4 regions of the Cronobacter condimenti 1330 genome follow, and region 1 is predicted to be linked to each of the others. Evidence: predicted binding sites of a transcription regulator. Region 1 holds the regulator's gene; each other region holds the start of a gene.
What was found. Region 1 encodes CRP, which controls carbon source genes, mostly activating them, when cyclic AMP is high. Its sites were predicted from a motif close to ATGTGANNNNNNTCACAT; they were not measured.

Region 1 (7,671 bases):
CCACGGCCAGCGCGACTTCGGCTATGCGGTTTTCGGTAAAGTCGTCAAAGGCATGGACGTGGCCGATAAAATCACTCAGGTGCAGACACATGATGTTGGTCCGTACCAGAATGTGCCGTCCAAACCGGTGGTTATCCTCTCCGCAAAAGTCCTGCCGTAATTCTCTTCCCTGCGCGGGCTTCTCGGCCCGCGTCGTTTCGCCTCCCGGCAAACCCGCCCATTGCTGCTTATACTTGTGGCACACGGGGTTACGTTCAGGGGGCAACATGTCCAGAAAACTCACCGACAGACAAAAGTCCCGGATCTGGGACGCGCAGAAGAATCACAACTTTCAGGCCAGCAACCGGCTGGAAGGCATTGAGGTGCCTCTGGTGACCTTATCCCGCGAAGAAGCGCTGGCGCGCATTGAAGAGCTAAGGGGGCACTATGAGCGATAAATTCGGCGATGGACGCGACCCTTACTACTGGTCCGGCAGCGATGTGCTGCGTAACCGGTTGAATATTCACGCCGCGCAGGATCTTCAGCACGCCGAGCGCGAACTGACGTCGCTGCGCGCCGCCACGCTCGAACTCGGGCCTGTGCAACGCGGGCTGCCGCACCTGTGCGCCATTCACCGCCAGCTTTTTCAGGATCTCTACGACTGGGCGGGCGAGTTGCGTGAAGTCGATATCTATCAGGGCGAGACCCGCTTTGCGCATTTCGAATATCTGGAAAAAGAGGGTAATGCGCTGATGCAGGCGCTGGAAGATGAGGATTACCTCATCGGACTGGAGCCAGACGCTTTTACCGCCCGTCTTGCGCATTATTACTGCGAGATTAACGTCCTGCATCCGTTTCGCATCGGCACCGGGCGCGCCCAGCGCGTGTTCTTTGAACAGCTCGCACTTCATGCAGGTTATAGCCTTGACTGGCGGGGTGTTGATGTCGACGCGTGGCGCGCGGCTAATCAGGCCGGAGCGATGGGCGACCTGGCACCGCTTGAGAAAATCTTCGCCAAAGTGGTGAGCGAGGCGCGGGAAAGCGAGTAAACTGGCGCGGTTCTTTTTTCCGGAGCCGCCATGTTACTGCTTATCGACAACTACGATTCTTTCACCTGGAACCTGTTTCAGTATTTCAGCGAGCTGGGCGCAGAGGTGGTAGTCAGGCGCAACGATGAGCTGACGCCTGATGATATCGATGCGCTCGCCCCAGCGCATCTGGTCATCTCTCCCGGCCCCTGTACCCCCAATGAAGCGGGTATTTCACTTGCGGCTATCCGACGCTACGCCGGTCGCCTGCCGATACTCGGCGTCTGCCTCGGGCATCAGGCCATTGGACAAGCCTTCGGCGCAGACGTAGTGCGCGCTACAACCGTCATGCATGGCAAAACCTCGGCGATTCACCACAACGGCACGGGCGTGTTCACCGGGCTGAATAACCCGCTCACCGTTACCCGCTATCATTCGTTGATTATCGATCGCACGACGCTGCCTGCGGCGTTTGACATTACCGCCTGGACGGATGAAGGCGAAATTATGGGCATTCGCCATCGCGACTTGCCGCTTGAAGGTGTGCAGTTTCACCCGGAGAGTATTCTGAGCGAGCAGGGACACCAGCTGCTGGCAAACTTCCTTTCGCGCTGAATTTTTATTGCCTTTTAGTGATTTTTTATTCATATTTTGTGCTTATCTTTTCATGTGCGATGGCACATTTACTGGATGGGCATGAAATGGCAACTGAAAAAACAGCAATTACGCGCGCCACCTTTGATGACGTGATCCTGCCGATTTATGCACCGGCTGAATTTATTCCGGTGAAGGGCAAGGGCAGCCGCGTCTGGGATCAGCAGGGCAAAGAGTATGTCGATTTCGCGGGCGGCATCGCCGTGACCGCGCTCGGCCATTGTCACCCGCGGCTGGTGGACGCGCTGAAAGCGCAGGGCGAAACGCTCTGGCACACCAGTAATGTGTTCACTAACGAACCCGCACTGCGCCTGGGCCGTAAGCTGGTAGACGCCACTTTTGCTGAACGCGTCGTGTTCATGAACTCCGGCACCGAAGCCAACGAAACCGCGTTCAAGCTTGCCCGCCATTACGCCATCACACGTCACAGCCCCTACAAAACCAAAATCATCGCATTCTATAACGCCTTTCACGGACGCTCGCTGTTTACCGTCTCCGTGGGCGGTCAGGCGAAATACTCTGACGGTTTCGGCCCTAAACCCGCCGATATCATCCATGTGCCGTTTAACGATCTCGATGCGGTAAAAGCCGTAATGGATGACCACACCTGCGCGGTTGTGGTTGAGCCTGTGCAGGGTGAAGGCGGCGTGACAGCCGCGACGCCTGATTTCCTGCGTGGTCTGCGTGAGTTGTGTGACCAGCATCAGGCGCTGCTGGTGTTTGACGAAGTGCAGTGCGGTATGGGCCGCAGCGGCAAGCTTTTTGCCTATATGCACTACGGCGTGACGCCGGACATTCTGACCAGCGCCAAAGCGCTGGGCGGCGGGTTCCCGGTCAGCGCGATGCTCACTACGCATGACGTGGCATCGGCGTTTCATGTCGGCTCACACGGCTCTACCTATGGCGGCAACCCGCTGGCCTGTGCGGTGGCGGGTGAGGCGTTTGATATTATTAATACCCCGGAGGTGCTGGATGGCGTGGCGCACAAGCGCGAGCAGTTTGTACAGCATCTTACAAAGATTGGGGAACAATATGGGTTGTTCAGCGATATCCGCGGCATGGGGCTACTGATTGGCGCTGAGCTCTCCCCGGCTTTCCATGGACGCGCCCGTGATTTCCTTTACGCCGCCGCGGCAGAAGGTGTCATGGTACTGAATGCCGGGCCGGACGTGATGCGCTTTGCGCCGTCACTGCTGGTGGAAACCGCGGATATTGATGAAGGCATGCGCCGTTTTGCAGACGCCGTAGCACGCGTGGTGAACAACTAATCAGCGCGGCTGGCTCAGGCGGCGCCTGAGCCAGATGCCGTGATGCGGTCGCTGACGCCACGCCACAGATGAAATGGTATGCATGGTGCGCAGATGGTCAAGGATGCGCAGCAGATGATGTTCCATGACGCTGAGCGGCCCTTCCGGTAATACCTCTTCCCCTTCCAGCACCGACTCATTTTGCGTCTCGCCCGGCGCGTCATATTCCAGCCGCTGCTGACAGCGTTGCAGTGCGATTTCACACGCCTGCAAATAACGCGCCGCCGCCTCTGGCGTGAGTGAGGCCTGCTCGCGGGCAAGCGTCGTGATGGCGTTAACATGCTCGACGATAAACTGGCTGTGCGTCACCCACAGGCGCATATCTTCCAGATAACGGCTGTTAAAGCCTGGCTCCTGCATCGCCTGATTGAGTGAATTATAGAGCGCGTTGTGCGCCTGGTTAACGCGCATGCGCTGCCAGGCGAGCGGCGCGGGTTGCGGATCGTCGCTCAGGATCAGGCGCAGCGCCTCCTGGTCGGCCTCCAGGGCGTCATGCGCATTCTGTCGCAGCAGGCCGCTTTGCCACTGCGGCCAAAGCCAGACCATACCGCCGAAGGCGATAAGGCAACCCGTCAGCGTGTCTATCAGGCGCGCCACGATGTACTGTTCGCCGTTCAGCGTCAGAAGTTGTAGCGAATAGACCGCCGTCACGGTAAAGCCGATCATCGCCCAGCCGTAGTTGCGCCGGATGATGAGATAACTGATGAGCGTCACCAGCAGCATGCCGAGCAGCGTATAGCCCTGTGGCACCTTCAGGTGAAGCGTAATGCCCGCGATAATCAACCCCGCCAGCGTCCCGCCCGCACGATGCAGAATGCGCACGCGCGTCGCGCCATAGCCGTTTTGCGTCACGAACAGAACCGTCATCAGGATCCAGTAGGGTTTTGGCAGCTGAAACACGCTCGCCAGCAGACCGGCCGCCGCCAGCATTACGCCCAGTCGCGCCGAAGTGCGTAGCGCGGCGGATTTGAGCGACAAATAGCTTTTCAGGGCAGGTAACAGCGGCAAACGTCGCTGGCCGCTGTCCATCATGTCGCGGGCATAAAGCGGACGCTGGGTGCGCAGCACGCGTGCGATACGGCTGAAGTGATATTCGCAGAACTGTCCGACGGGGTTATCCGGGTGCTGGCGGGCGATTTTCGCCAGCGCCGCGACCTGTTTATCCATTGAAAAGCGGTGCGAATAGCGGTGATAAAGAATGTCGTCTGAGAGCGTGCGAAGACGCGTGGCCACGGTCTGGGCTGTCCAGCGCAGCACTTCTTCGGCGTGGCTGCGCTCCACCAGTTTTTGTACTTCGCCTGGCTGATGCAGCGAGACCGAAATATGCTCCTGAAGATCGAGCGCCACCTGAAACGAGCGCAGCAGGCGCTTGTAACCGTTCTGCCGGGTAGCTGCCAGCATCTGCAACTGCTGATAACACTGGCTTATCTGATCCACCACTTTTTGCTGATGCACCAGCAGCGGCGGTAGCGCCTGTTCCGGGTCGGTGTGGCGCGTCAGCAGACTGTATTTTGCTTCGCAGTAGTCGGCGAGGCTTTTATAAATCAGGCTTAGCGACTCACGCAGCGGCTGCTCGCGCCACAGCCAGAACCAGAAGCCGTTGAACGCGCCGTACCAGAGCGTGCCAAGGATATAGAGCAGCATCGGCTGCCAGACGGGCATATTCCCGGCGAGACTTAGGGTGAAAATGGCGGCGATGAGCGACGCGGGCAGCAGGCGCGCGTGAAGCGGGCTGATTTCCGCCGTGACGCCAAGCAACAGCGCCAGCATCAGCAAAATAAGCGGCAGCGGCACCGCCTGTAGCAGCAGAAACTGTACCGCAAGACTACTAAGCGCGAAGAGCGAGGCGCCGATGATAAGGCGTTTGAAAAAACGTTTATGCGGGGTGTCGAGACCAGCGATGTTGCAGCAGGCGGGCACCAGTGAGAAGAGTAATCCCTGTTGTAAGTGGCCCAGCATCAACCCGACCGCCACCGGCAGGCTTAAGATCAGTGTTTGCCGCAAAGCGTAATTGATTTCAGGGTGATAGATAAGACGACGCCACATAGGGGAGAAGTATAGAAACAAAAACGGCGTGTTACCGAAGCGACACGCCGTTTTTTTCAGGAACCTTAGCGGGTTCCGTAAACCACGATAGTTTTCCCGTGCGCGGAGATCAGGTTCTGATCTTCAAGCATTTTCAGGATACGGCCCACGGTTTCGCGGGAGCAGCCCACGATCTGACCGATTTCCTGACGGGTGATTTTGATCTGCATGCCGTCCGGATGGGTCATGGCGTCCGGCTGTTTTGCGAGATTCAGCAGCGTCTGCGCGATGCGGCCTGTCACGTCGAGGAACGCCAGGTTACCGACTTTTTCAGAGGTGACCTGCAGACGACGCGCCATCTGTGAGGAGAGACGCATCAGAATATCCGGGTTTACCTGAATCAGCTGACGGAATTTTTTATAAGAGATCTCAGCCACTTCACAGGCAGTTTTAGCGCGAACCCAGGCGCTGCGTTCCTGACCTTCCTCGAACAAACCCAGTTCGCCGATGAAGTCTCCCTGATTCAGGTACGAGAGGATCATCTCCTTGCCCTCTTCATCTTTGATCAACACTGCCACTGAGCCTTTGACGATGTAATACAGCGTCTCCGCTTTTTCACCCTGGTGAATCAGCGTGCTCTTAGATGGATATTTATGAATGTGGCAATGAGACAAGAACCATTCAAGAGTCGGGTCTGTTTGCGGTTTGCCAAGCACCATGCGCGGTTATCCTCTGTTTTAAACTGGCTCCAAAGACAGGGCGCGTAACCCCTGTCTGGCTTTGCAATCATCATCTTCCCGCGTCCAGGGAAGTTGGCTGTCCGTGGACGTCGCAGCCGATAAATTGTCTTCTCCTCTGCATACATGCGTAACATCAATGTATCGCCGCTGCATCCAGACTGTTTTAGCATAGCTTTTATCAGGTGTCTCCTGTTGTCTCGTTTCAGCTTGACGCAGGTCGCCTTCCATTGCCTCTGACGACGCGCCCGCGTAATCTGTCAGGAAAATGAATGCCCTGGAGTGATAATCATGCATGCACGAGTGAAATGGGTGGAAGGCTTAACCTTCCTGGGTGAGTCCGCATCCGGCCACCAGATTCTGATGGACGGCAACTCCGGCGACAAAGCGCCGAGCCCGATGGAAATGGTGCTGATGGCCGCTGGCGGTTGCAGCGCGATTGACGTGGTTTCTATTCTGCAAAAAGGCCGTCACGACGTGACCGATTGTGAAGTGAAGCTGACCTCTGAGCGTCGCGAAGAAGCGCCGCGTCTGTTCACACATATCAATCTGCATTTCGTGGTGACGGGCAAGGCCCTGAAAGAGGCGGCGGTCGCGCGTGCGGTGGATCTGTCGGCGGAGAAATATTGCTCGGTCGCGTTGATGCTCGGTAAAGGCGTAGATATCACGCACTCTTACGAAGTTATCGAAGGGTAATGGCGCGGCGGGCGGCGCTTCGCTGACCCGTTCACACGCTAACTGTCTTTGTAGGCCCGGTAAGCGCAGCGCCACCGGGCATGATCTCAGTCGATCTGCTTGCCTTCCATCAGTCGTTGCACCAGCGGCAACATAATTAACTCCATCGCCAGCCCCATTTTCCCGCCCGGCACCACTAGCGTATTGATGTGGGAAATAAACGAACCCTGCAGCATCGCAAGCAGCCACGGGTAGTCAATATTATCCAGATTACGGAAATGGATGACGACGAAGCTTTCATCAAGCGACGGGATGCCTTTGGCGGCAAACGGGTTGGACGTATCCACTGTCGGCACGCGCTGGAAGTTGATATGCGTACGAGAGAACTGTGGCGTGATGTAGTTGATGTAATCCTCCATCGAACGCACGACAGAGTCCATCACCGCCTCGCGGGAATGGCCGCGCTCGCTGGTATCGCGGATCATCTTTTGTATCCACTCCAGGTTGACGATAGGCACCACGCCCACCAGCAAATCCACATGTTTCGCCACGTCGTTTTGCGGAGTTACCACGCCGCCATGTAGCCCTTCGTAGAACAACACGTCTGTCGGTTCCGGCAGCGGTTGCCACGGCGTAAACGTGCCTGGCACCTGATTCCACGGCACTGCCTCATCGTAGGTGTGCAGGTATTTGCGCGACTGCCCTGTACCGGTCAGGCCGTACTCGACAAAAGTTTGCTCCAGCAGGCCGAAGTCGTTCGCTTCCGGGCCGAAATAGCTAATGTGACGGCCCAGATCGCGCGCTTTACGGATAGCCATGTCCATTTCGGGGCGCGTGTAGCGATGGAAGCTATCGCCTTCGACCTCGGCGGCGCGCAGGTTTAATTGTGCAAAGATTTTACGAAACGCGAGGCTGGTAGTGGTGGTTCCCGCGCCGCTGGAGCCCGTGACAGCGATGACCGGATGTTTGGCAGACATAGCGAGACAACTCCCTGAAGCGGCGGGGCAAGGCTCCGCCTGGCAAGATTAACCGCGAAACTGCGAGCGCGGCATGATATTGACCGTTTCGTGCAGTTCGGACCACACCAGAACGGCTTCGCCGCTTTGCAACTGACGCCGCACATCGGCGACCTTTTGCTCAAGCGAGCGTTCATGTTCACCATAATCGGTGCCTTCGCGCAAGACGAAGGCTTCAATCAGGCGATCCAGCGTCTCAGGGTCGACTTCTTGCCAGGGAATGATCATTTATCGGTCCAGATAAGGGGT
Region 2 (7,671 bases), 1.3 Mb from region 1:
CCCATCGCATCCGGCAGGCTGATGCCATCGAAATCCGAGCCGAACGCCACGCGGTCTTCACCCAGTTTAGTAATCAGATACTCAACGTGCGTAACAATTTCAGACAATGGTGTATCGCCGTTACGCTTGCCGTCCGCGCGCAAAAAGGCGGTACCGAAGTTGACGCCGACCAGGCCGTCGCTCTCTTTGATGGCGGCCAGTTGCTCATCGGTGAGGTTGCGCGGCTGAGCGCACAGCGCATGGGCATTAGAGTGCGTCGCCACGAGCGGCCCGCCACCAATCGCGGCGGTATCGAAAAATGCCTTCTGGTTCATATGTGAAACATCCACCAGAATGTGATGCTCGCGACACGCGCGGATAAGCGCTTTGCCCGCAGGCGTTAGCCCGGCGCCGGTATCCGGCGAGCCGGGGAACGGCCCACTAACGCCTTCGCCAAACACGTTCGGGGTGTTCCAGAACGGCCCGATGCTGCGTACGCCCTGTGCAATAAAGTGCTCCAGCGGCTCCAGCTGCGCGTTGAGTGCCTGGGCGCCTTCGATATGCAGCACCAGCGCGACCACGTCATCCGCCATGCATTGTTCGATATCCGCGACCGTATGGCAGACGCGCATTTTCCCGCCGGAGGCCTGCGCCATCTGGTGAAAGAGCCCAATCTGCGCCTCGGTAATGGCGAGCGGATCGTGCATCGATTCGGCATCCGCCAGCGGCAGATTGCGCATCTGCGCGACATACTCCGGCGGCGGCACAAACACCGCAAAAAGCCCACCCGCAAAGCCACCCTGGCGCATACGCGGATAATCCAGATGGCCGCCATCAAGGCCATTGAACACCTCATCAAGCGGTGCGCCTTCCGCACGCAGCCACAGGCGCAGCAGTAGATCGTTATGGCCGTCAAACACGGGCGGAAGAGATAAGTCAGGGGCGTGCATCGGCGCTCCAAAGTAAAAAAATGGTTAACTTATTGTGGCATGGGGGGAAGGTCGCGTGCTTAAACGTGGGTGCGGTTTGGGAAGCGGCGTTGAGAGGAGTATATCAACGCCGGTAGGCGACATTTGCCTTTAGCGCGTCTGTTGTAGATTTCCGTCTGCGGTTTGTAAGGTAATATCGTCCTCTATGCGGTATTTAGTGTCTCCGCTTTGGGTTTTACTGGGATCGTCAATAATTCTCTTTTTCCGCGTAACTCACGTTTAAATATGATAAGTACGACTATACATCGCACTTATCATCAGCTTGATGAATTTAGTGAATGCAATATATATAGTTTAGTAAAACGCATCACTACGATCTATAGGAAACATGATGATTTTAAGGCGGTAAATGATGATTTTAAATGAAAGCGTATTTGAAGCGCTTTAAAAGTTAGTATAATGACTGTTCACTGAGTTGATTTACAAGGAGATGTTTCAATGAGTGGATTAATGCGACCATTAACTATTTTACCAGCAAAAAACCTTTTAATGATCGGAACGCCGATGATATGAAATGCGGCGATCTTGATGAACAAACCCTTAAAAGACGTTTCAAACTTTATCAGGTATCACCCTTTATTGATTATTGTACTTATCGCTCGCCTTACGATCATCCCGCTTTACGTCACCTTGCACCTTATACTAAAGAAAGAGTCATTGAAATGCTCTTTGCTGATATGAAAACGCAGTCTGGCACTTTTTCTTTTACAGGAGCCTACAAGGGGCTTATCAGTAAATTAATAGATCACATGCATTATAAAGATGGCGCTGATTACAGTGATTTGCAGATGAATCAAGCGTATAAGAAAATCATACTGAACGATAAAACGGATGATAGTATTCTGAATATCATAAAAGAGGTTTTGGATAGCTTTGATTATAAAAAGTTTGAATTAACGCCACAGGCATTCTCCTTGTATATCCCACGGGGTCGCTTGCCTAAATTTACCGGCTGGCAAGCCTGTATTAATGGGTTAGGGGTTTCGATACATGATGTTAATAGTACTGAGATTAGCATTGAGTCGCTTACTTTAGACGCTGGGAAGTATACTGCGATTGTTCGTTTTAAGGCACAGGATCATTTTGGACTCGATACTGATGATATCAGTAAAACACAGTTTAGTGCCTTCACCTTTTTCAGGATCTGGTTTGTGCTACAACGTTTTAATCGGTTTGCCTTTAAGCCATTTTTTACTAATTTTGAAGCGAAAGTGACATTAACAGGTAAATGTAATGCTTAAAAAAGTCTTTTTTACTGTGTTTATTTTCTGCCTCGCATGGTTGGTTTGGCGTTTAATTGCGCCTGCGAAAGTTATTAGGGTTGATGGCAGTGCTATATATGTAGAAAATCTGCCCATGACCAGCAAAGGCAAAATAAGCTGGTGGAAGGAAAATGAACGTCGCTTTCAGGATCAGTATGGTCTTATCAAAAATAAAGAGAATTTTTATGTGATAGTAATGAACTTTGAGGGCTATACAAGTTTGCCAACTGGCAGTAATGATGGCTCGGTTGACGATTACCATTGCTTTGATGACATAAAAGAAAAAGAGCGTTGTATTTATAATGATATTGCTTTAATGATTCATGGTAATGTCAATGAAACAGTTTTTTACGGTGTCGATAAGAAAATGTACATTGAAACGCCTGATGGTAAGCTGACGCTGCGGGAGGAATAATGGTAAACCTCTGCGCATCGTATGTGCAGAGGTTTACCTGCGTGCGGTTTATTTGCTAAATTTCACATACGAAGGCACATATTTCACAAACCAATACAATACATGTATCAGCCACATAAAGGTCAATGGGCCGGCATACTCGGGAACAATAAAATCAAAAATAACGGCGCCGAGCACAATAAATAAAATGGCGACGTAATGTAAGTACGGTTCGACGAAAAAGAAAATGATTTTTTTCAGCACTGCACTTTTCCTTATTTATCTCTCGTCCCGCGTTTCGGTTATTCTACACGTACCCGGCGCATTTCGCTTCCCTGTACTACCCTTTATTTTTAACCTGTTGGAGGAGGCACAATGACACAGCCGCATCTGATCGACACACTGGAATTTGGGCCGGAAAACGCGCCTGAGTGTAAATATGAAATTTACGGCGAGGATGACAAACAGCCACAATACGCCACGCGCTTTGTGCGCGACGACAGCGGCGAATGGCAACCGCAGCAGGATGAGATCCGCTTCGCTGCACAGCAGGAGCAGCAGGCCGCCAGCAGCACGATGGATTATGGCTATAGCGATGGCGCACCGGAACTGCGTGATTTACTGGCAGAGGCGAAAGAGCATTGCGAGCGGGACTGGCAGTCTCGGCAATAAAACGGCCCCGCGTATGCGGGGCACGATTTTAAAGATGTACGCCTTCGCTTTTTAACCTTGCCGGGGCAGAAGGTGAGAATTTGCCCTGGCTAAGATCCTGCACAACCGCGTTCATGGTGGATTCATTCAGACGGTAGAAGCGGATGGCGAGCGCGGTGATGACGTAAAAGACGGACGGGATCACCGTGAACAACATGACGATACCCTGGATGGCACCCGCCGATTGCGTCTGGCCATTTGCCGTGTAGCCATAAAACGCCAGCACCCAGCCGAGAACTGCGCCGCCCACCGCCACACCCAGTTTAATCACGAAAATATTGGCCGCGACATTCATACCGGTAATACGCCTGCGCGTTTTCCATTCTCCGTAGTTATTCGCATCGGTAATCATCGACCATTGCAGTGCGCCGTTGGCACCCTGCACTACCGAAATCGCCACGTAGAGAATAAACGGCGCGACCCAGACGCTGACCGGCGCGAACAGGCAAACCACGCCCAGCAACGCGTTAAGCATGTTTATCCAGAAGGAGAGACGGATTTTACAAAAGCGTGTGCCGAGCGGTTTCGCAAGCAGGCTGCCTGCCATAGAGGCGAACATCGCGCCGAGCATAAACAGCGACACGATATCGGCGCCCTTATTCAGCACATAATTGACGTAATAGACCACCACACCGTTGCGCACGACCAGTGCCACCAGCATCGCGAAGTTATAAACCGACAAAATCCGCCACTGATCATTTTTGAAGAGAATTTTGACATCGCGGGCGATATTCAAATTCTCTTCCTGAATAGGCTGGACGCGCTCGCGGGTCGTGAGGAAGCAGAGAATAAACATGATGCAGCCAACAACGCCAAATACCGCCATTGCGGCCTGGATACCGCTTACGCGATCGCCCGGAAATAAAAAATCGGCGAACGGTAAAATCAGCGCTGACCCCAACGCGCCGCCAATCGGCGTTATTGCGAAGCGGTAAGACTGCAGCGATAAATTCTCCTGCGGATCGGACGTTAACGCCGCCCCCAGCGAGCAATAAGGAATATTTATCGCCGTATACATCAGCGTCATAAAGATATACGCAGCGACGGCATACACGATTTTGCCGGTATCTGAAAATGCCGGAATGGAATACACCAGCACGCAGCTCACCGCGAACGGCACGCAAATGGCGAGCAAATAGGGGCGGAAACGGCCCCAGCGGGTATTCGTGGCATCGGCGATAGCGCCCATAATCGGGTCGGTGATGGCGTCAAGAATGCGCACCAGCAAAAACATGGTGCCCATGACCGCCGGCGGCAGGCCGTAAATATCGGTATAAAACCAGGCGAGTATAGCGACGGAGGAATCGAACACGATATGGCTTGCGGCATCGCCGAGGCTATATCCGACCTTTTCCCGGATGGATAATCGTTGTGTAGTGGACATAACAACCCCTGTTATCAATGAGGCGGCGATGCGTGTCGACGCAATAAGCAATGGGGCCGTTTTCACATAAAGCCTTAAGCGAAACTATTGCGATATTTTTCTCCGCATTTATGTTTTTTCCTTTTTGTGATCTTTCGGGGAATGCCCGCTTCCCTTATTGCGCCATTACGATTTTTCTTACCGAAGTTATGTTTTTTGCTAATTGTGATCCCGCAAGAAATTTCGCTGTAAAAAGCGACAGATAACGCACGAGAACCGCGTGAACGGCAGGTGAGACGCAAAACGGCGCGGCGCGAACTAATTGACTTAATTTGTATGAAGCGTATTTTTCAGGACATGAAAACCATACTGATTATCGCCCCGGAAGGGGGCATGCTGCTGGAAGCCACCGGCATCGCAGATATTTTCACCCGCGCGAACCAGCTGCGGCCTGACAACCTGCCGGAGCCGCTCTATCGGGTTACGATCGCCACCACGCAGCCACACCACGTTGTGCATGGCGCATCGGGGATCAAGCTACTGGCAGAGCATCGTTTGTGCGATCTCGCGCCGACTACGCCGTTTGACACGGTCATCATCACCGGCAAAGGGCTGACGGAAGAAGAAGGCGAGCAGGTCGCGCAGTGGCTCGCGCAGGCGGCCCCTTATGCCCGGCGCGTGGTTTCGGTGTGCGGCGGGGCGCTTTTACTCGCGCAGGCAGGCCTGCTGGACGGGCGACGGGCCACGACCCACTGGCGAATGCTCGATACGCTCGCGACGCGTTTCCCGGCGGTCACGGTAGAGCGCGGGCCAATCTATGTGCAGGATGGCGACATCTGGACCTCGGCAGGCGTGACCTCCGGGTTCGATCTGACGCTGGCGCTGCTGGAAGAAGACGCCGGGTTTGAGCTTGCCCGCAACGTGGCGCAGGAGCTGGTGATGTATTTGCGCCGTCCCGGCGGGCAGTCGCAGTTCAGCCGCTACTTGCTGACGCAGGCCAATACCCCCGGCCCGATTCGCGATCTCCAGGGCTGGATCCTTGAGAATCTTGGGGCCGATCTCAGCGTCGAACGTTTAGCGGGGCAGGTGGCGATGAGCCCGCGCAATTTTACCCGCGTCTTTACCCGTGAAACTGGCGTGTCGCCCGCGCGCTATGTGGAAGAGGCGCGCCTTGACGCCGCCCGTCAGCGTCTGGAACAGGGGAGCGAAAGCATCGAGCAGGTGGCGGTGCGGTGCGGTTTTGGCAGCGGGATCAACCTGCGGCGCGTCTTTGAGCGCAATCTGCATCTCACCCCGTCTGAATATCGCGAACGCTTCTGTACCCGCGCTTTGGCGTAAAGTGATCTAATATCGTCGTTTACGCCATTACTCCTCCGTTACACACTCTCTACAGAACGTTAACAGAGGAGCTTCATCATGGTTAAGGTAGGCATCAACGGATTTGGCCGTATCGGCCGCAACGTACTTCGCGCCGCGCTTGGCAATGAGGCGTTTCAGGTGGTGGCGATTAACGATCTCACCGACAGTAAAACCCTGGCGCATTTGCTCAAACATGACTCCCTGCTTGGTACGCTGCCTGCGACGGTCGAGGCGGGCGAGGGCGAGCTACGCGTCGACGGGCGCCCTGTCCGCGTTTTCAGTGAGCGCGATCCGGGTAATATTCCGTGGCGCAGCGTCGGTGTTGATATCGTCATCGAAGCGACCGGGTTCTTTACCGATAAAGCCCAGGCCGAGGCGCATATCACCAAAGGCGGCGCGAAACGCGTAATCATCTCAGCACCTGCGAAAAACGACGATCTGACGATCGTGCTCGGCGTTAACCATGAGCAGTACGATCCGGCGCTGCACCGCGTGGTCAGCAACGGCAGTTGCACCACTAACGGCCTTGCGCCCGCAGCCCAGGTATTACACCAGCAGTTTGGTATTCAGCACGGTCTGATGAACACGACCCACGCTTACACCAACAGTCAGGCGCTGCATGACCAGCCAGAGAAAGATCTGCGTGGCGCTCGCGCGGCGGCGCTCTCTATCGTGCCTTATTCCAGCGGGGCGGCGAAAGCGATTGGCAAAGTGATCCCGGAACTCGACGGCCGCATGACAGGCTACTCTTTGCGGGTGCCGGTGCCGGTCGTCTCGATTGTCGATCTCACCGTCACGCTTGAGCGTGATGTCACCGTGGAAGAGGTTAATGCCGCCTTCCTGAAAGCCTCTCAGGAAGGGCCGCTCAAAGGCATCCTCGGCTACAGCGACGAGCCGCTGGTCTCCAGTGACTACCGCGGCGACCCGCGCTCTTCTATTATCGATGGCCTGTCGACGCTGGTGATTGGCGGCAAGATGGTCAAAATCCTCGCCTGGTACGATAACGAGTGGGGCTTCTCCAACCGGCTCGTGGAACTGGCGCTGATGATGGCGCGCCGCGGTCTGTAATACCTGGCGTGTCTCAACGAAAGGATGGCCCTGCGCCATCCTTTTTTCATGGGTGCGCCGTCAGACGTTTGGCGTGGCGGGAATACGAGCGATAACTTTAATTTCAAAATCAAAGCCAGCCAGCCAGGTCACGCCGACGGCGGTCCAGTTGGGGTACGGCGGCTGCGGGAAGAGTGCCTGTTTCACCGCCATGATCGCCGGAAACTGGTTTTGCGGATCGGTATGAAACGTGGTGACATCCACCAGATCGTCAAACGTGCAACCTGCGGCCGCAAGCGTCGCGCGCAGGTTTTCAAACGCCAGCCGTACCTGGGCCTCGAAATCTGGCTCAGGCGTGCCGTCTTCTCGGCTGCCGACCTGGCCTGAAACAAACAGCAGATCGCCTGTGCGGATAGCGGCCGAGTAACCATGTTCTTCATAAAGCGCATGGCGGTTAGCAGGGAAAACAGGTTCACGCGTGCTCATAAAATTTCCTTTATGTTGTCAGAACAGAGAGATGCGCCGCGTCGGCAATTGAATTAATATACGCGGAGTATGTGAATAATA
Region 3 (7,671 bases), 1.2 Mb from region 1:
AAATTGACGCGGTTATGCACGTAGCCGTCAAGATCGTAGAGGCTTAAGGTCGCGTAGCCCTGATCGCGCAGCCACGTCATCTGATTGCTGAACGCACGTACCGAGGTGGTAGTGGATGTGTGGCGAAACCGCGTGTTCTCTTCGTCATGCAGGATGTGATGGTACGTCAGCACCGGAATGCCGTTATCCTCCTGCGCGTCCAGACTGCTGATATACCCCAGTCGATTGCCGATGCGGATCTGAAACCAGGTCTGGTTCAGTCGGTCTTTCAGCTTGCCGACAATCGGGTAACGCAGGTTTTCGGCAAGCGTGCCCAGCGGCGCGCTGTTTACATCCGGCTCGTTATAGACCGTCACATCCCGCCAGGTCAGCAGGTTCTGGTTGCTGAGCGGCTTATTCAGATCACCCAGACTGTCCCTGACCCGGTTATCGCCCTGCACATCGGTCAGGTGCGCTTTATCAATAAACCCGGTACCAAAACCAAAGCGGAATTCATAATAATCGGCGGCAATCGGCACCACGGCGAGCAACTGTCCTTCACGGATAGTGCCAACCGTTTGCACGTTATCGCCCACCTTCGCCCAGATAGCGGCATCTTCCGTGGTTTGCATATATTGCGCGGGCAGGTGTTCGCCATCAAGCAGGCTCGCCTGCGCGACGCTTGCCACCATAAGCAGCAGAGAAAAAAAGAGACGATTTAGCATAGGAATGAAGGAACAGTGACAACCAGAGGTGAAATTATGCGCATTTTAACAAAAGTAATATGAATACCAAGTCCGGTTGTTATTTATCGTGCAATAACACAAAGGGTGGATTCTTTTGTTGCTGATGCCAGAGGCTGGTCACACTTTCACCGCCAGCTTTCACCATGGCATCGCGGAAGGTTGCGCTATCCAGCGAGGCGCGCTGCGGATACATCTGCACCAGCAACGGTAGGGAAATCCCGGCAATCACTTCGCTGTGCGGGTGTTTATGGCTCATCAGCGCCGCCACGCGATACGGCGCACCGCCGGGCGTGTCGGTCAGGAAAATCACGCCATCACCGCCATCGGCATGCCAGAGCGCGTCGCACATCATGCGGCTTAGCATATTGGTGCTAAGCCCCGTCCAGTAATCGACCGTCCGGCACAGCGGCAGTGCGCCAAAGCGGGCTTCCAGCTGCTGCGCATAATCGCGTGCGACGTAATCGTGACAAGCAATGACCCAACCTAACATGGCGACTCTCCTTGCATCGGTAGGGTAGTGTAACGAAGTGGCGACGCGTCGGCGTGATTTCCATCAACGCCGACGCGGTCAGGACATCAGGAACGCAGGCCGCGTCCGCGGCTGATGAGATACCAGCACAGCAGATAAAACGCGATGATAAAGCACGCCAGTACCGCGACGGTAAACAACAGCGGCACGTCGGAAATCCCAAGGAAACCAAAGCGGAAACCGCTAATCATGTAGACGATAGGGTTTAAGTGCGACAGCGCCTGCCAGAACGGCGGCAGCAGCGTCAGCGAATAAAACACCCCGCCGAGATAAGTCAGCGGCGTCAGCACAAAGGTCGGGATCAGGCTGATGTCATCGAACGTTTTGGCAAATACGGCGTTCAGCAGCCCGGCAAGCGAGAACAGGATAGCCGTCATTAACAGCGTCAGCCCGACAAACAGCCAGGAGTGCACCTGAAACGGCACGAAAAACAGCGACACCGCCGTTACCAGTACGCCCACGCACAGCCCGCGCGCCACGCCGCCGCCGACGTAACCGGCAATGATCACATGCGTCGGCACAGGTGCTACCAGCAACTCTTCGATGTTGCGCTGGAACTTCGCGCTGAAGAATGACGAGGCCACATTGGCATAGGAGTTGGTGATAACGGCCATCATGATGAGGCCCGGCACGATAAACTGCATATAGCTAAAGCCATGCATTTCACCGATACGTGAGCCAATAAGATTACCGAAGATAATAAAATAGAGGGTCATGGTGATAACCGGCGGCACCAGGGTCTGCACCCAGATGCGGGCAAAACGGTTCACCTCTTTCGCCCAGATACTTTTCAGGGCGACCCAGTAAAGCTGCATCATGCGCGCTCTCCTTGTTTTTCATTCACCAGCGTCACGAACAGCTCTTCAAGACGGTTCGCTTTGTTGCGCATACTCAGCACCTGCACGCCCTGCGCGGTCAGTTGGTTAAACACGCTGTTAATCCCCTGCTCGCGCAGCACTTCTACTTCCAGTGTCGACGTATCTACCAGCCGATACTGATAGCCATCAAGCTTCGGCAGCGGGCTTTTCGCGGCAAGATCGAGGATAAACGTCTCTGATTTAAGCTTGGAGAGCAGCGATTTCATCGACGTGTTTTCCACCAGTTCACCGCGCTGGATGATGCCAATATTACGGCACAGCATTTCCGCTTCTTCGAGGTAATGCGTGGTGAGAATAATCGTCGTGCCTTTATCGTTCAGATCTTTCAAAAAGCCCCACATAGAACGGCGCAGTTCGATATCCACGCCCGCCGTTGGCTCATCGAGGATGAGCAATTTTGGCTCATGCATCAGCGCGCGCGCGATCATCAGACGACGCTTCATGCCGCCTGAAAGCATACGCGCACGTTCATTACGTTTTTCCCACAGATCGAGCTGCTTTAAATACTTTTCGCTGCGTTCTACCGCTTCGCGGCGCTCGACGCCGTAATAACCCGCCTGGTTTACGACTATCTGCTGTACGGTCTCAAAGGGGTTGAAATTAAACTCCTGCGGCACCAGGCCTAACTGGCGTTTGGCGTTGACCACATCGCGCTCCAGGTCGTAGCCAAAGACACGGATACGTCCCGAGGTTTTATTGACCAGCGAACTAATGATGCCGATGGTGGTCGATTTTCCCGCGCCATTTGGGCCAAGCAGAGCGTAGAAATCCCCCGCTTCCACTTTTAAATCAATGCCGCGCAGCGCCTGTACGCCGCCGGGATAGGTTTTTTTAAGCTGCTCCAGCTCCAGTGCAATTGTCATGGATGTCCAGTCACCTTGTTTTCTTGCATAAGTTGTATGGTTTAAAAAAAAGTTTAGTTGCCCTATATTACCCCAACGCAATTGTCTGGTTACAGGTTGTTAACCTCTATGAAAGATATCAGCACACTTATTAGTAATAACGAACTCTGGTCAAAAATGCTGGTGGAAGAAGACCCTGGCTTTTTTGAACGTCTGGCACAGGCGCAGAAACCGCGCTTCCTGTGGATTGGTTGTTCCGACAGCCGCGTACCGGCTGAACGCCTTACTGGCCTTGAGCCGGGCGAGATTTTCGTCCACCGCAACGTGGCGAACCTCGTCATCCACACCGACCTCAACTGCCTCTCCGTAGTGCAGTACGCCGTCGACGTGCTGGAAGTGGAACATATCATCATCTGCGGTCACTACGGCTGCGGCGGTGTACAGGCGGCGGTGGAAAACCCGGAGCTTGGCCTTATCAACAACTGGCTGCTGCATATCCGCGACATCTGGTTTAAACATAGCTCTCTGCTGGGCGAACTGCCGCAGGAGAAGCGCCTCGACACGCTGTGCGAGCTGAACGTGATGGAGCAGGTTTATAACCTCGGCCATTCCACCATCATGCAGTCTGCCTGGAAACGCGGTCAGAAAGTGACCATCCACGGCTGGGCTTACGGCATCCACGACGGTCGCCTGCGTGACCTGGACGTGACCGCGACCAGCCGCGAAACGCTGGAGCAGCGCTACCGCAACGGCGTATGCAACATCCAGAAAACGCACGCCAGCCATAAATAAGGGCGTTCGAGAAATAAAAAAGGGGCCGTTGGCCCCTTTTTTGTGCGCTGGATTTACTCGTCCAGCATCACCACGTTGCCGATATAAGGCAGATGGCGATAGCGCTGGGCATAATCGATGCCGTAGCCCACCACGAATTTGTCCGGGATAGAGAAGCCAACAAACTCCACGTCCACGTTCACTTCACGGCGTGACGGTTTATCCAGAAGCGTACAGATAGCGAGCGATTTCGGCTCACGCAGGCTCAGGATCTCGCGCACTTTGGAGAGCGTATTGCCAGAATCGATAATGTCTTCAACGATCAGCACATCCTTACCGCGAATATCTTCATCCAGGTCTTTGAGGATTTTGACATCGCGCGTGGAGGACATGCCGCTGCCGTAGCTGGAGGCGGTCATAAAATCAACTTCATGCGCCACATGCACCTGACGGCACAGGTCCGCCATGAACATAAATGAGCCGCGCAGCAGCCCCACCAGCACCATTTCGCTGCCGCTGTCCTGATAGCGCTCAGTAATCTGACGACCCAGTTCTTCTACGCGCGCCTTGATTTCCGCCTCGGAAATCATTACTTCAACCGTATGTTTCATATCGCTAACCGTTTGATTTAAAAATAAATCACCGATACCCGCTGCGGCTGCTGCCGGTAACGATAGATAAGCGGGGCAGTATACCAGCAAAACGCCCTGCCGGCAGAAAAGTGCGAAAAGCTCTTTTTGTGATTAAGATCACATATGTTAACAACTATAATAACTTGCTACTTAAAAATTAAGAGTGTGGTTATGGCAGAAACAAAAAAGACACAATCACGACTTCTCGTGATTCTCACAGCCCTGTTCGCAGCATTATCAGGGCTGTATTTATTGGTTGGTGGTATATGGCTGGTATCAATTGGTGGTTCCTGGTATTACCCCATCGCCGGGGTAGGTATGCTGGCGACAGCATGGTTACTGTGGAAACGTAACGCCGCAGCACTGTGGCTCTACGCGATAATCTTGTTAGGTACGATGGCGTGGGGCATCTGGGAAGTCGGATTCGACTTCTGGGCGCTGACGCCGCGTTGCGACATTCTGGTGTTCTTCGGCGTATGGCTTATCTTGCCTTTCGTCTGGCGTCGCCTCCACACACCGTCGCGCGCAGGCGTACCGGCACTGCTGGTTTCGTTGATCATCACCGCCGGGCTGCTGTTCTGGGCAGGCTTTAATGATCCACAGGAAGTGAATGGCACCCTGAGCGCCGACAGCACGCCTGCCGCGGTGAACGGTAGCCAGGACATCCCTGACGGCGACTGGCCGGCTTATGGCCGCAACCAGGAAGGCCAGCGTTACTCGCCGCTCAAGCAGATCAACACCGATAACGTTCATCAGCTGAAAGAAGCCTGGGTGTTCCGCACAGGCGACCTGAAGCTGCCGAACGATCCGGGTGAAATCACTAACGAAGTAACGCCGATTAAAGTCGGTGACACCCTTTTCCTTTGCACCGCGCACCAGCGTCTTTTCGCTGTTGATGCCGCGACCGGTAAAGAGAAATGGCACTTCGATCCGCAGTTAAATACGAACCCGACGTTCCAGCACGTCACGTGCCGCGGCGTGTCTTATCACGAAGCGACCACGGCGAACGCCAGCCCGGACGTTGTCGCGGATTGCCCGCGTCGTATTATCCTGCCGGTGAACGACGGTCGTCTGTTTGCAGTGAATGCCGATAACGGCAAGCTGTGTGAAAGCTTCGCTAATAAAGGCATCCTGAACCTGCAGACCAACATGCCGGTGACGACGCCGGGCATGTATGAGCCGACTTCACCGCCCATCGTTACCGATAAAGTGATTGTTATAGCAGGCGCGGTGACGGATAACTTCTCCACCCGTGAGCCGTCTGGCGTCATCCGTGGTTTTGATATCAACACCGGTAAACTGCTGTGGGCCTTCGACCCGGGCGCGAAAGATCCTAACGCCATCCCGGCGGACGAGCATCACTTCTCGCTGAACTCCCCGAACTCCTGGGCACCAGCGTCTTATGATGCGAAACTCGACATAGTTTACCTGCCGATGGGCGTAACCACCCCGGATATCTGGGGCGGCAACCGCACACCGGAGCAGGAGCGTTATGCAAGTGCTATCGTCGCGCTGAATGCCTCGACCGGTAAGCTGGTATGGTCTTATCAGACCGTTCACCACGACCTGTGGGATATGGACCTCCCGGCGCAGCCGACCCTGGCCGACATTACCGTGAAAGGCGAAACCGTTCCGGTCATCTACGCGCCAGCGAAAACCGGCAACATCTTCGTGCTGGACCGCCGTAACGGCAAGCTGGTGGTTCCGGCACCGGAAAAACCAGTTCCGCAGGGTGCCGCGAAAGGCGACTACGTGACGCCGACGCAGCCGTTCTCTGATCTCTCTTTCCGTCCGAAGAAAGACCTGAGCGGCGCGGATATGTGGGGCGCCACGATGTATGACCAGCTGGTCTGCCGCGTGATGTTCCACAGCCTGCGTTATGAAGGCATCTTCACGCCGCCGTCTGAGCAGGGCACGCTGGTATTCCCGGGTAACCTTGGAATGTTTGAATGGGGCGGCCTGGCCGTTGACCCGCACCGTCAGGTAGCCATTGCTAACCCGATGGCGCTGCCGTTCGTCTCCAAACTTATCCCGCGTGGTCCGGGTAACCCGATGGAGCAGCCGAAAGACGCGCAGGGCACCGGCAGTGAATCCGGTATCCAGCCGCAGTACGGCGTGCCGTTCGGCGTCACCCTGAACCCGTTCCTCTCTCCGTTTGGTCTGCCGTGTAAGCAGCCGGCATGGGGTTATATCTCCGCGCTGGATCTGAAGACCAACGAAGTGGTGTGGAAAAAACGTATCGGTACGCCACGCGACAGCATGCCGTTCCCGATGCCGTTCCCGGTTCCGTTTAACATGGGTATGCCGATGTTGGGCGGTCCGATCACCACTGGCGGTAACGTGCTGTTCATCGGCGCGACCGCAGATAACTATCTGCGCGCGTACAACGTGACCAACGGCGAGAAGCTGTGGGAAGCCCGCCTGCCGGCTGGCGGCCAGGCGACGCCGATGACCTATGAAGTGAACGGCAAGCAGTATGTCGTGCTCTCCGCAGGCGGCCACGGCTCGTTCGGCACGAAGATGGGCGATTACATCGTCGCCTACGCTCTGCCGGATGACGCGAAGTAAAATCGTCAGATAAAACAAAGCCCCTCCATGAGGGGCTTTTTTATGGGCGCTATTTGTGGAAGTGGCAAAAGGCGAAGTGCGGTTGCAGCGCGGGTAAGCGCAGCGCCACCCGCCCCCTCAACGCATCCCGCTACGCCACCGTAAACCCGAGCATCATCCCGGTATCTTCATGCTCTAACAGATGGCAATGCGCCATATACGCATGCTCCGCTGACGCCGCGTAATCAAAGCGCACTACCACCTCACTGCGCGCGCCTTCGACCCATACGGTATCTTTCCATCCAGCGCGGTGCGCAGCGGGCGGTTTGCCATTTTCGGTGAGAATACGGAACTGCGCGCCGTGGATATGAAACGGGTGAAGCATCATGTCGCCCTCGCCAGAGACAGTCCATCGCTCATACTTACCGAGCGACGCCGCAAACGCTGGCGCGTTCATATCAAACGCCTTGCCGTTAATTTTATTGGCGTTATGGAAATCAAACCCGTTGCCGCCGTGGCCCATACCGCCCTGCGACATTTTACCGTGGCCCATATGTTCCATCTGGCTCATCATCTGCCCGTGTGGGTTCCCCGCCAGCGCCTGCTTGCCGTAACGCTTCGTCAACGCCTGCATTCCCATCATGTCGAGCATAGGGTCCATCATGAGCTGTAGCCAGCGTTCCTGAAGACCATCAAGCGCAGGCAGCGCCGACACCTCAACCAGTTTATCCGGTAGCATCCCTGAAG
Region 4 (7,671 bases), 400 kb from region 1:
GCGATCTTCCGGGAACGGCGCGGCGCCATTGACGCTGCGGATAAGAAAACTCACGCCTTCGATATGAAACGACTGCGGCATATCCGAACGCACCGTCCAGCGCTCCCACGCGCCCTGCTGCGTCTGGACATCGGTTCGCTTGATATCCCACAGCTGCCCGTTAATGCCCGGATCGTCGCTAAGCGTAATGTCACGGCTGCGCACCGGCGCGCCATTGATTATCTCATCCGGCAGCAGGCGCATCGGCAGGTTATCGGTCACCAGCGGCAACAGCCCGGTCGGGCGCAACGTCAGCACCAGTGTGGAGATAAGAATACTCGACGGCTCAAAAATACCGCGGATACGGTCCATAATTGATGCTGCTTCGCCGCAGGTGATAGAGACTTCGTCGCCGTTAGTCATGTCGATAAGCACTTCGCGACGCTCACCCGGCGCCAGCGCCAGCTGTTTGACCGAAACCGGCGCAGGCAGAAAGCCCTGATCGCCTGCGATCACATGCAACGGGCGGCCATCGCTCATCTGCAACTGGTAGCGCCGCGCGTTTGAAGCATTCAGCAAACGCAGGCGAACCCAGCCGCGCGACACTTCCACATACGGGCTCTGCGCGCCGTTGACCAGCAGCGTATCACCGACAAACCCGCCGCTGCCCGGCTCGCTGTATTCCGGCGTGCCAAAGTTATCAAGGCGTTTGTCTTGAATGATTATCGGGAAATCGTCCACGCCGTAGTGGTTCGGCACCGGCATCGCTTTGCTGACGGCATCCTCCACCAGCCACATACCGGCAAGGCCGTTGTAGACCTGCGGCCCGGTGCGGTTGGGGGTATTGGCGTGATACCAGAGCGTGGCGGCAGACTGGCGAACCGGCAGTACCGGGGCCCAGTCGGCGCCAGGCGACATCATGCGCGGCGCACCGCCCATCAGCGGCCCCGGCACCTGTAGCCCACTGACCGTCATCGCAACGTTTTCCTGGAGGCGGTTGCTGTAGATGAGTTTAACGTCGTCGCCGCTCCAGACGCGGATAGTCGGCCCCATGTAGCGGCCGTTGAATCCCCAGACCTGAGCGCGAGTACCCGGCGCAAAAGACCAGTGGGCACGGGAGAGCGTCAGAAACAGCGGCTGGCCGCGGCGCGACTCGAGTAGCGGCGGCACCGGCAGCGCCTGCTGCTGACCCGCGGCGTGTGCCCTCAGCGGCACCGCGCCCGCGCAGAGCGCAACGCCCGATGCCTGAATAAACTGACGCCGACTGAGTGACATAATGGCTCCATGAAAACGGGTAATGAATGACGGCGAACGCCGTCAGTCTTAGATCTTGCCGGCCGCTTCGCGCTCGGCCACTTCTTTATCCAGCAGAGCGATTTTCTCTTCCATCAGCTGGCGGCAGTGGGCGGCAAGTTCCCGTACCTGTTCTTTTCCCCAACCCTGGGTGTCGACAGGCGGTAACATTTCGACGATGACCAGACCGTTTTTCCACCGGTTGAGCTTGATTTTACCATGGGTATTTGAAACACAGATCGGAATTATCGGCACGCCCGCCGCGATAGCGGCGTGAAACGCGCCGGTTTTAAACGGCATCAGGCCGCGCCCGCGGCTGCGGGTTCCTTCCGGGAACATCCAGATGGAAATGTCACGCTTGCGAAACTGGTTCACGACTTCAGCAATGGTGCCGTGGGCTTTGCTGCGGTTGTTGCGGTCGATAAGCAGGTTACCGGTCAGCCAGTAAAGCTGGCCGAAAAACGGGATCCAAATCAGGCTTTTTTTGCCCACGGTCACGGTCGGCGGCTGAACGATACTGGACGCCGTCACCATGTCGTAATTGTTCTGGTGGTTGGCGATATAAATAGCGTTGCCGTAGTTTTCGGCCCCTTGCGGTTTACGCAGTTCTACCTTCAGGCCGAACAGCGGCGCGAGGCGGCCGAACATATGGCCAAACGTTGCCACGTGGCGCGGGTTGCGCGGGCTAAACAGGCACCAGATGCAGCCAAGAATTGAAACAATAAGACTGTAGAGAACAACAAGAATCATTCGAACGATCGATAACATAACTACCTCTGAAGCCGCAGCCGCGGAACAGTATAACGGCTTTAACGGAAAACACACCGCTCACGGTCAGGCATCCCTAGCGGCTCATCATGTTGAGCAGACTCAAACACTTATTTTTATGCGTCACGCGCAAACAAACAATGGCGTGGGCGGGAAAATTACGCAAGCGAGGCCGCCACGCCTCCTGTTGAAACTCACAGAAAACGCGGCGTCAAAGCCTTCAGGCGGGTGCCGGGAATTACGCCTCGCTGTCGTCCGCTTTCGGGCGCGACGGTGCGTCCACCTCGACGCTGTCGATACGTTGCAGGCCACGCATCAGCGTACCGCGACGACCGCGTTCGCCATGCACTTTTTGCAGCTCTTCCGGGCGCAGTTTGATTTTGCGTTTACCGACGTGCAGCGTCACGGTGCTCTGCGGCGGCAGGATGGTGAGATAAGCGAGCTTATCGTCGCCTTTCGCGGCATCGGCGGATGGAATGGAGATAATTTTATTGCCTTTCCCTTTTGAGAGCTGCGGCAGATCGGCTACCGGGAACATCAGCATACGTCCCGCCGCCGTAATAGCGAGCAGCATATCGTCGTCATGCTCGATTTCCAGCGGCTTCAGCACATGCGCGTTTTCTGGCAGCGTAATCAGCGCTTTACCAGCGCGGTTGCGCGCCACCAGATCGTTGAAGGTACAGACGAAGCCATAGCCCGCGTCAGAGGCCATGAGCAGCTTTTGCTCCTCGCCCGTCATCAGCATATGTTCCACCACCGCGCCCGGCGGCAGCGTCAGCTTACCGGTCAGCGGCTCGCCCTGCCCGCGCGCTGAGGGCAGCGAGACGGGATCAAGCGCATAGCTGCGGCCCGTGGAGTCGATGAACACCACCGGCTGGTTGCTCTTGCCCTTCGCCGACGAGAGCCAGCTGTCGCCGGCTTTGTAGCTTAACGCTTTCGCGTCGATGTCGTGGCCTTTCGCGCTGCGTACCCAGCCCATCTGGGAAAGAACGATAGTCACCGGCTCGGACGGCAGCATGTCGTGCTCGCTCATCGCTTTGGCTTCTTCGCGCTCATGCAGTGGCGAGCGGCGATCGTCGCCGTACGCGTCGGCATCCGCCTGGATCTCTTTTTTCAGCAGAGTATTCATTTTGCGCTCGGAAGCGAGAATGCCCTGGAGTTGATCGCGTTCTTTTGCCAGATCGCTCTGTTCGCCGCGGATTTTCATCTCTTCAAGCTTCGCCAGGTGGCGGAGTTTGAGTTCGAGAATAGCTTCGGCCTGCGTCTCGCTGATGCCGAAACGGCTCATCAACACCGGCTTCGGCTCATCTTCCCGACGGATGATTTCAATGACTTCGTCGATGTTGAGAAACGCCACCAGCAAACCTTCGAGGATATGCAGGCGCTTAAGCACTTTCTCCAGACGATAATTAAGGCGACGGCGCACCGTATCACGGCGGAACGCCAGCCATTCGGTGAGGATCTCCAGCAGGTTTTTCACCGCCGGGCGGCCATCAAGCCCAATCATGTTGAGGTTGATGCGATAGCTTTTTTCCAGATCGGTCGTCGCGAACAGGTGGTTCATCACCTGATCCATATCCACGCGGTTGGAGCGCGGCACGATAACCAGACGCGTCGGGTTTTCGTGATCTGACTCATCACGCAGATCGTCGACCATCGGCAGCTTTTTAGCACGCATCTGGTTGGCGATTTGCTCCAGCACGCGGGCGCCGGAAACCTGATGCGGCAGCGCAGAAATAACCACCGCGCCATCTTCTTTTTTCCAGACGGCGCGCATACGCACCGAGCCGCGACCGCTCTGGTAAATTTTGCGGATTTCCGCACGGGACGTGATGATTTCCGCTTCGGTCGGGTAATCCGGGCCCTGCACGATATCCAGCAGCTCATCAAGCGTAGTTTTCGGCTGGTCTATCAGGCTCACGGCCGCTTTGGCGACTTCTCGCAGGTTGTGCGGCGGAATATCTGTCGCCATACCCACCGCGATGCCCGTCGTCCCGTTCAGGAGGATATTCGGCAGGCGCGCCGGCAGCATTTTCGGCTCGTTCAGCGTGCCATCAAAGTTCGGCACGTAATCGACCGTGCCCTGTCCGAGTTCGCCCAGCAGCACTTCAGCGTATTTGGAAAGACGCGATTCGGTGTAACGCATCGCCGCGAAGGATTTCGGATCGTCCGGCGCGCCCCAGTTCCCCTGCCCGTCCACGAGCGGATAACGGTACGAGAAGGGCTGCGCCATCAACACCATCGCCTCATAGCAGGCGCTGTCGCCGTGCGGGTGGTATTTACCCAGCACATCGCCCACGGTACGGGCCGATTTTTTGAATTTGGCGCTGGCGTTCAGTCCCAGTTCCGACATGGCATAGACGATGCGGCGCTGAACAGGCTTAAGCCCGTCGCCGATAAACGGCAGCGCGCGGTCCATGATGACGTACATGGAATAGTTCAGATAGGCGTTTTCAGTGAATTCATGCAGCGCAAGACGCTCTGCACCATCATGAGTTATATCACTCATTAATACATTTCCTCAGACCGTGGCGTTGTCTTTACACGCATCAATCCCTGCCGGAGGCGGCAGATGTTTGCCGCGATAGTACCTTATCCCGCCCCTTTCTGTCACAGCGTTGTATAAACGATCAGCCTTTTTTCACGGCAGTGGCGGGGCGTGCGAAGTTATCGCACAGATTCGTGACTGGTATAACAAATACTAAAATTGGTAAACAGAGAGACAAATACCGTAATAGGCATTCCCGGATTCCCCTCCCAATAATAAATCTGATGAATTTCACACCGGAGAAGCAACATGGATAACAGACTTTCCGTCAGTGAAAAGCTCGGTTTTGGGATGGGGGACGCGGCGTGTGGCATCGTCTACTCCTCAGTTACCATGTTTTTAACCTGGTTTTACACCGATATTTACGGCCTGCCGGCCGCCGCCGTAGGGGTAATGTTTTTGGTGACCCGCGTGCTTGACGCCATTATCGATCCGCTCACCGGCCTGCTGGCCGACCGCACCCGAACGCGCTGGGGTCATTTCCGCCCCTGGCTTATCTGGTTTGCGGTGCCCTATGCCGTCATCGCCGTGCTTACCTATACCACGCCCGATTTCGGTGCCACCGGCAAGCTGGTCTACGCCTGGGTGACCTATTCCCTGCTGATGCTGTTTTATACGCTCATTAACATCCCCTACTGCGCGCTCGGTGGCGTTATCACAACGGATGAGAAAGACCGGCTTTCAGCGCAGGCGTATCGCTTTACGATTTCGTCGCTCGCGGGTCTGCTGGTTTCGGTCGGTACGCTGTGGCTGGTGGAGTTACTCGGCAACGGTAATACCCAGAAGGGCTATCAACTTACGATGGCCGTGATGGGGGCTATTGCTATAGTAATGCTGGTGTTCTGTTTTCTTTCGACCAAAGAGCGCGTGCAGCCGCAGAATGAGCAGAGCGACGTGAAGCGTGACCTGCGCGAACTGTTCGCTAACGATCAGTGGATTGTGGTCGCTGTCATTACTTTTTTTTCCAGCATGGCGGGCGTCATGCGTAACGCCGCGACGCTCTATTACGCCACCTATCTGATGCTCGGGCCAGATACCAGCGCCGCGCTGGGTACGACCATGAAGTCAGCGTTTATCACCACAAGCGTCGTCGGCACGATTATCGGTGCAATGCTCGCAGGCGGGCTTGCCAAACGCTACCGCGCCACCACGCTGTTTAAGAACATCAACCTTTTGCTGGTTTTTATCGGCGTGGTGATGTTTTTCATTCCGCCCACCTGGCTTGCCGTGGTGTTCCCGCTCTATTTTCTGGTGGGCATGTTCCATCAGATGTACCAGCCATTTAAGTGGAACATGATGGCTAACGCCGCCGACTACGGCGAATGGAAAACCGGACGGCGCATCACCGGGCTGTCGTTTTCCGGCAATTTGTTCGCGCTGAAACTGGGCATGGCCGTTGCCGGCGCGCTGGTCGGTTTTTCGCTCGGCTGGTTTGGTTACGTGCCAGGAGCCGTTACCCAGACGCCACTCGCCACGACCGGCATTATCGGCCTGTTAACCCTCGGCCCCTCAGTCTCTTATCTGATCCTCTGGTGGCTTGCGCGCTTCTATAAACTGGATGACGCGATGATGACGCGCATTCAAACGGATCTGGCCACGCGCAAAGCCACACAGCGCCGCGCCCATGAGGCGGACGACCTCGCGCTTCATCCACACGTTAAGGAGGCATGATGCACGCTGATTTCTGGCAGACGGACTGCCATAACGGGCAATACCGCAATCCGATACTGTACGCCGACTACTCCGACCCGGATCTCGTGCGTGTCGGCGATGACTTTTACATGGTCGCCTCAAGCTTTAACCATCTGCCTGGCCTGCCGCTGCTGCACTCGCGCGATCTGGTGAACTGGCGGCTGGTGAATCATATCGTTCCGCGCCTGACGATGGGCGACTACGACCGTGTGCAGCCAGGAAAAGGAATTTGGGCGCCGAGTATTCGTTATCACGACGGACGGTTCTGGGTCTTTTTCAGCACGCCGGATGAGGGCATTTTTATGTGTCAGGCGGTCGATCCGTTGGGCGACTGGAGCGAGCCGCACTGCCTGCGAGCGGCCAAAGGCCATATCGATCCCTGTCCATTCTGGGATGACGATGGCCGCGCCTGGCTGGTACATGCATTCGCCTTCAGCCGCAGCGGCAAAAAACATCAGCTGGCGCTGTGCGAAATGTCCCCGGACGGCAGAAAGCTGCTGGATGACGGCGAGATCCTGTATGACGGCCAGCTCGATCTCCCCACGCTGGAAGGACCCAAAGTCTACAAGCGCAACGGCTATTACTATGTTTTCGCCCCCGCAGGCGGCGTCCCTACCGGCTGGCAGACCGTTTTGCGCAGCCGCAGTCTGCACGGGCCATGGGAGCATCGCGTGGCCCTGCACCAGGGCGTAAGTGCGGTTAATGGCCCGCATCAGGGTGGCTGGGTAGAGCTTGAGAACGGCGAAGGCTGGTTTGTGCATTTTCAGGATGCGCATATCGCCGGACGTATCGTGCATCTGCAACCGGTCGTCTGGCGTGATGACTGGCCTGTCATTGGAGCGCCGGGGCCGTCGGGTATCGGCGAGCCGGTCAGCCAGTGGACGAAACCTGCCGTGAATGGTGCGCCACTCGCCGCAGCGTTACCTGCAAGCGATGCTTTTCATGAGGGCAAACCAGGCCCGCAATGGCAGTGGCTTGCGAATCCTCAGGCGGGCTGGTTTTCTTCCGAGGCCGGCCATCTGCGGCTCCATTGCCAGACGCTGCCGGAACATGAAGGCCAGCCGTCGTTTTATCACGCTCCCAATCTGCTGTTGCAGAAATTCCCCGGCCCCCGGTTTGAGGCACACACCCGCCTGCGACCACAACTGCGCCTGCCTGGCGAGTGCGCGGGCCTCACCGTCTATGGCGAGCGCTTCGCCTGGTTTGGCGCAGAACAAACCTCACAGGGCCTGGCCCTGGTGTTTGGCGGCGGCTGGATGAACGATAGCGGCAGCATCGTCAGCCGTAAGACGTCGCTCGTCGTCTTACCATCCGATACGACGCTCAGCCTGAAAGTGGTGGTGGATGGCGACGGTCTGTGCACGTTCTGCTGGCGTCTCGCCGACGAGCCA

Region 2: a site for CRP is predicted at 4,770-4,787, ahead of AFK62_RS04465 (glycoside-pentoside-hexuronide (GPH):cation symporter). Genes of this name have one in related genera too.
Region 3: a site for CRP is predicted at 4,483-4,500, ahead of hpt (hypoxanthine phosphoribosyltransferase). Genes of this name have one in related genera too.
Region 4: a site for CRP is predicted at 4,808-4,825, ahead of AFK62_RS16365 (glycoside-pentoside-hexuronide (GPH):cation symporter). Genes of this name have one in related genera too.

The regions. Positions count from the first base shown of each region.
Region 1 covers NZ_CP012264.1:3,988,191-3,995,861, reverse strand. The annotation lists gene ppiA (peptidylprolyl isomerase A) at 1-160, shown strand, start outside; gene AFK62_RS21645 (YhfG family protein) at 267-437, shown strand; gene AFK62_RS18400 (putative adenosine monophosphate-protein transferase Fic) at 427-1,029, shown strand; gene pabA (aminodeoxychorismate synthase component 2) at 1,060-1,623, shown strand; gene argD (bifunctional acetylornithine/succinyldiaminopimelate transaminase) at 1,710-2,930, shown strand; gene AFK62_RS18385 (YccS/YhfK family putative transporter) at 2,931-5,015, opposite strand; gene crp (cAMP-activated global transcriptional regulator CRP) at 5,081-5,713, opposite strand; gene AFK62_RS18375 (OsmC family protein) at 6,023-6,427, shown strand; gene AFK62_RS18370 (phosphoribulokinase) at 6,514-7,383, opposite strand; gene AFK62_RS18365 (YheU family protein) at 7,432-7,650, opposite strand; gene AFK62_RS18360 (hydrolase) at 7,651-7,671, opposite strand, start outside.
Region 2 covers NZ_CP012264.1:965,147-972,817, forward strand. The annotation lists gene AFK62_RS04440 (dipeptidase) at 1-929, opposite strand, end outside; gene AFK62_RS04445 (DUF3289 family protein) at 1,478-2,209, shown strand; gene AFK62_RS04450 (DUF943 family protein) at 2,202-2,645, shown strand; gene AFK62_RS04460 (hypothetical protein) at 3,000-3,296, shown strand; gene AFK62_RS04465 (glycoside-pentoside-hexuronide (GPH):cation symporter) at 3,325-4,719, opposite strand; gene AFK62_RS04470 (GlxA family transcriptional regulator) at 5,056-6,036, shown strand; gene gap (type I glyceraldehyde-3-phosphate dehydrogenase) at 6,115-7,125, shown strand; gene AFK62_RS04480 (RidA family protein) at 7,186-7,590, opposite strand.
Region 3 covers NZ_CP012264.1:839,981-847,651, reverse strand. The annotation lists gene AFK62_RS03865 (polysaccharide deacetylase family protein) at 1-704, opposite strand, end outside; gene AFK62_RS03860 (PTS sugar transporter subunit IIA) at 784-1,215, opposite strand; gene AFK62_RS03855 (ABC transporter permease) at 1,302-2,072, opposite strand; gene AFK62_RS03850 (ABC transporter ATP-binding protein) at 2,069-2,995, opposite strand; gene can (carbonate dehydratase) at 3,104-3,766, shown strand; gene hpt (hypoxanthine phosphoribosyltransferase) at 3,820-4,356, opposite strand; gene AFK62_RS03835 (glucose/quinate/shikimate family membrane-bound PQQ-dependent dehydrogenase) at 4,549-6,945, shown strand; gene cueO (multicopper oxidase CueO) at 7,076-7,671, opposite strand, start outside.
Region 4 covers NZ_CP012264.1:3,585,660-3,593,330, forward strand. The annotation lists gene ftsP (cell division protein FtsP) at 1-1,254, opposite strand, end outside; gene AFK62_RS16355 (1-acylglycerol-3-phosphate O-acyltransferase) at 1,303-2,040, opposite strand; gene parC (DNA topoisomerase IV subunit A) at 2,279-4,549, opposite strand; gene AFK62_RS16365 (glycoside-pentoside-hexuronide (GPH):cation symporter) at 4,838-6,259, shown strand; gene AFK62_RS16370 (glycoside hydrolase family 43 protein) at 6,259-7,671, shown strand, end outside.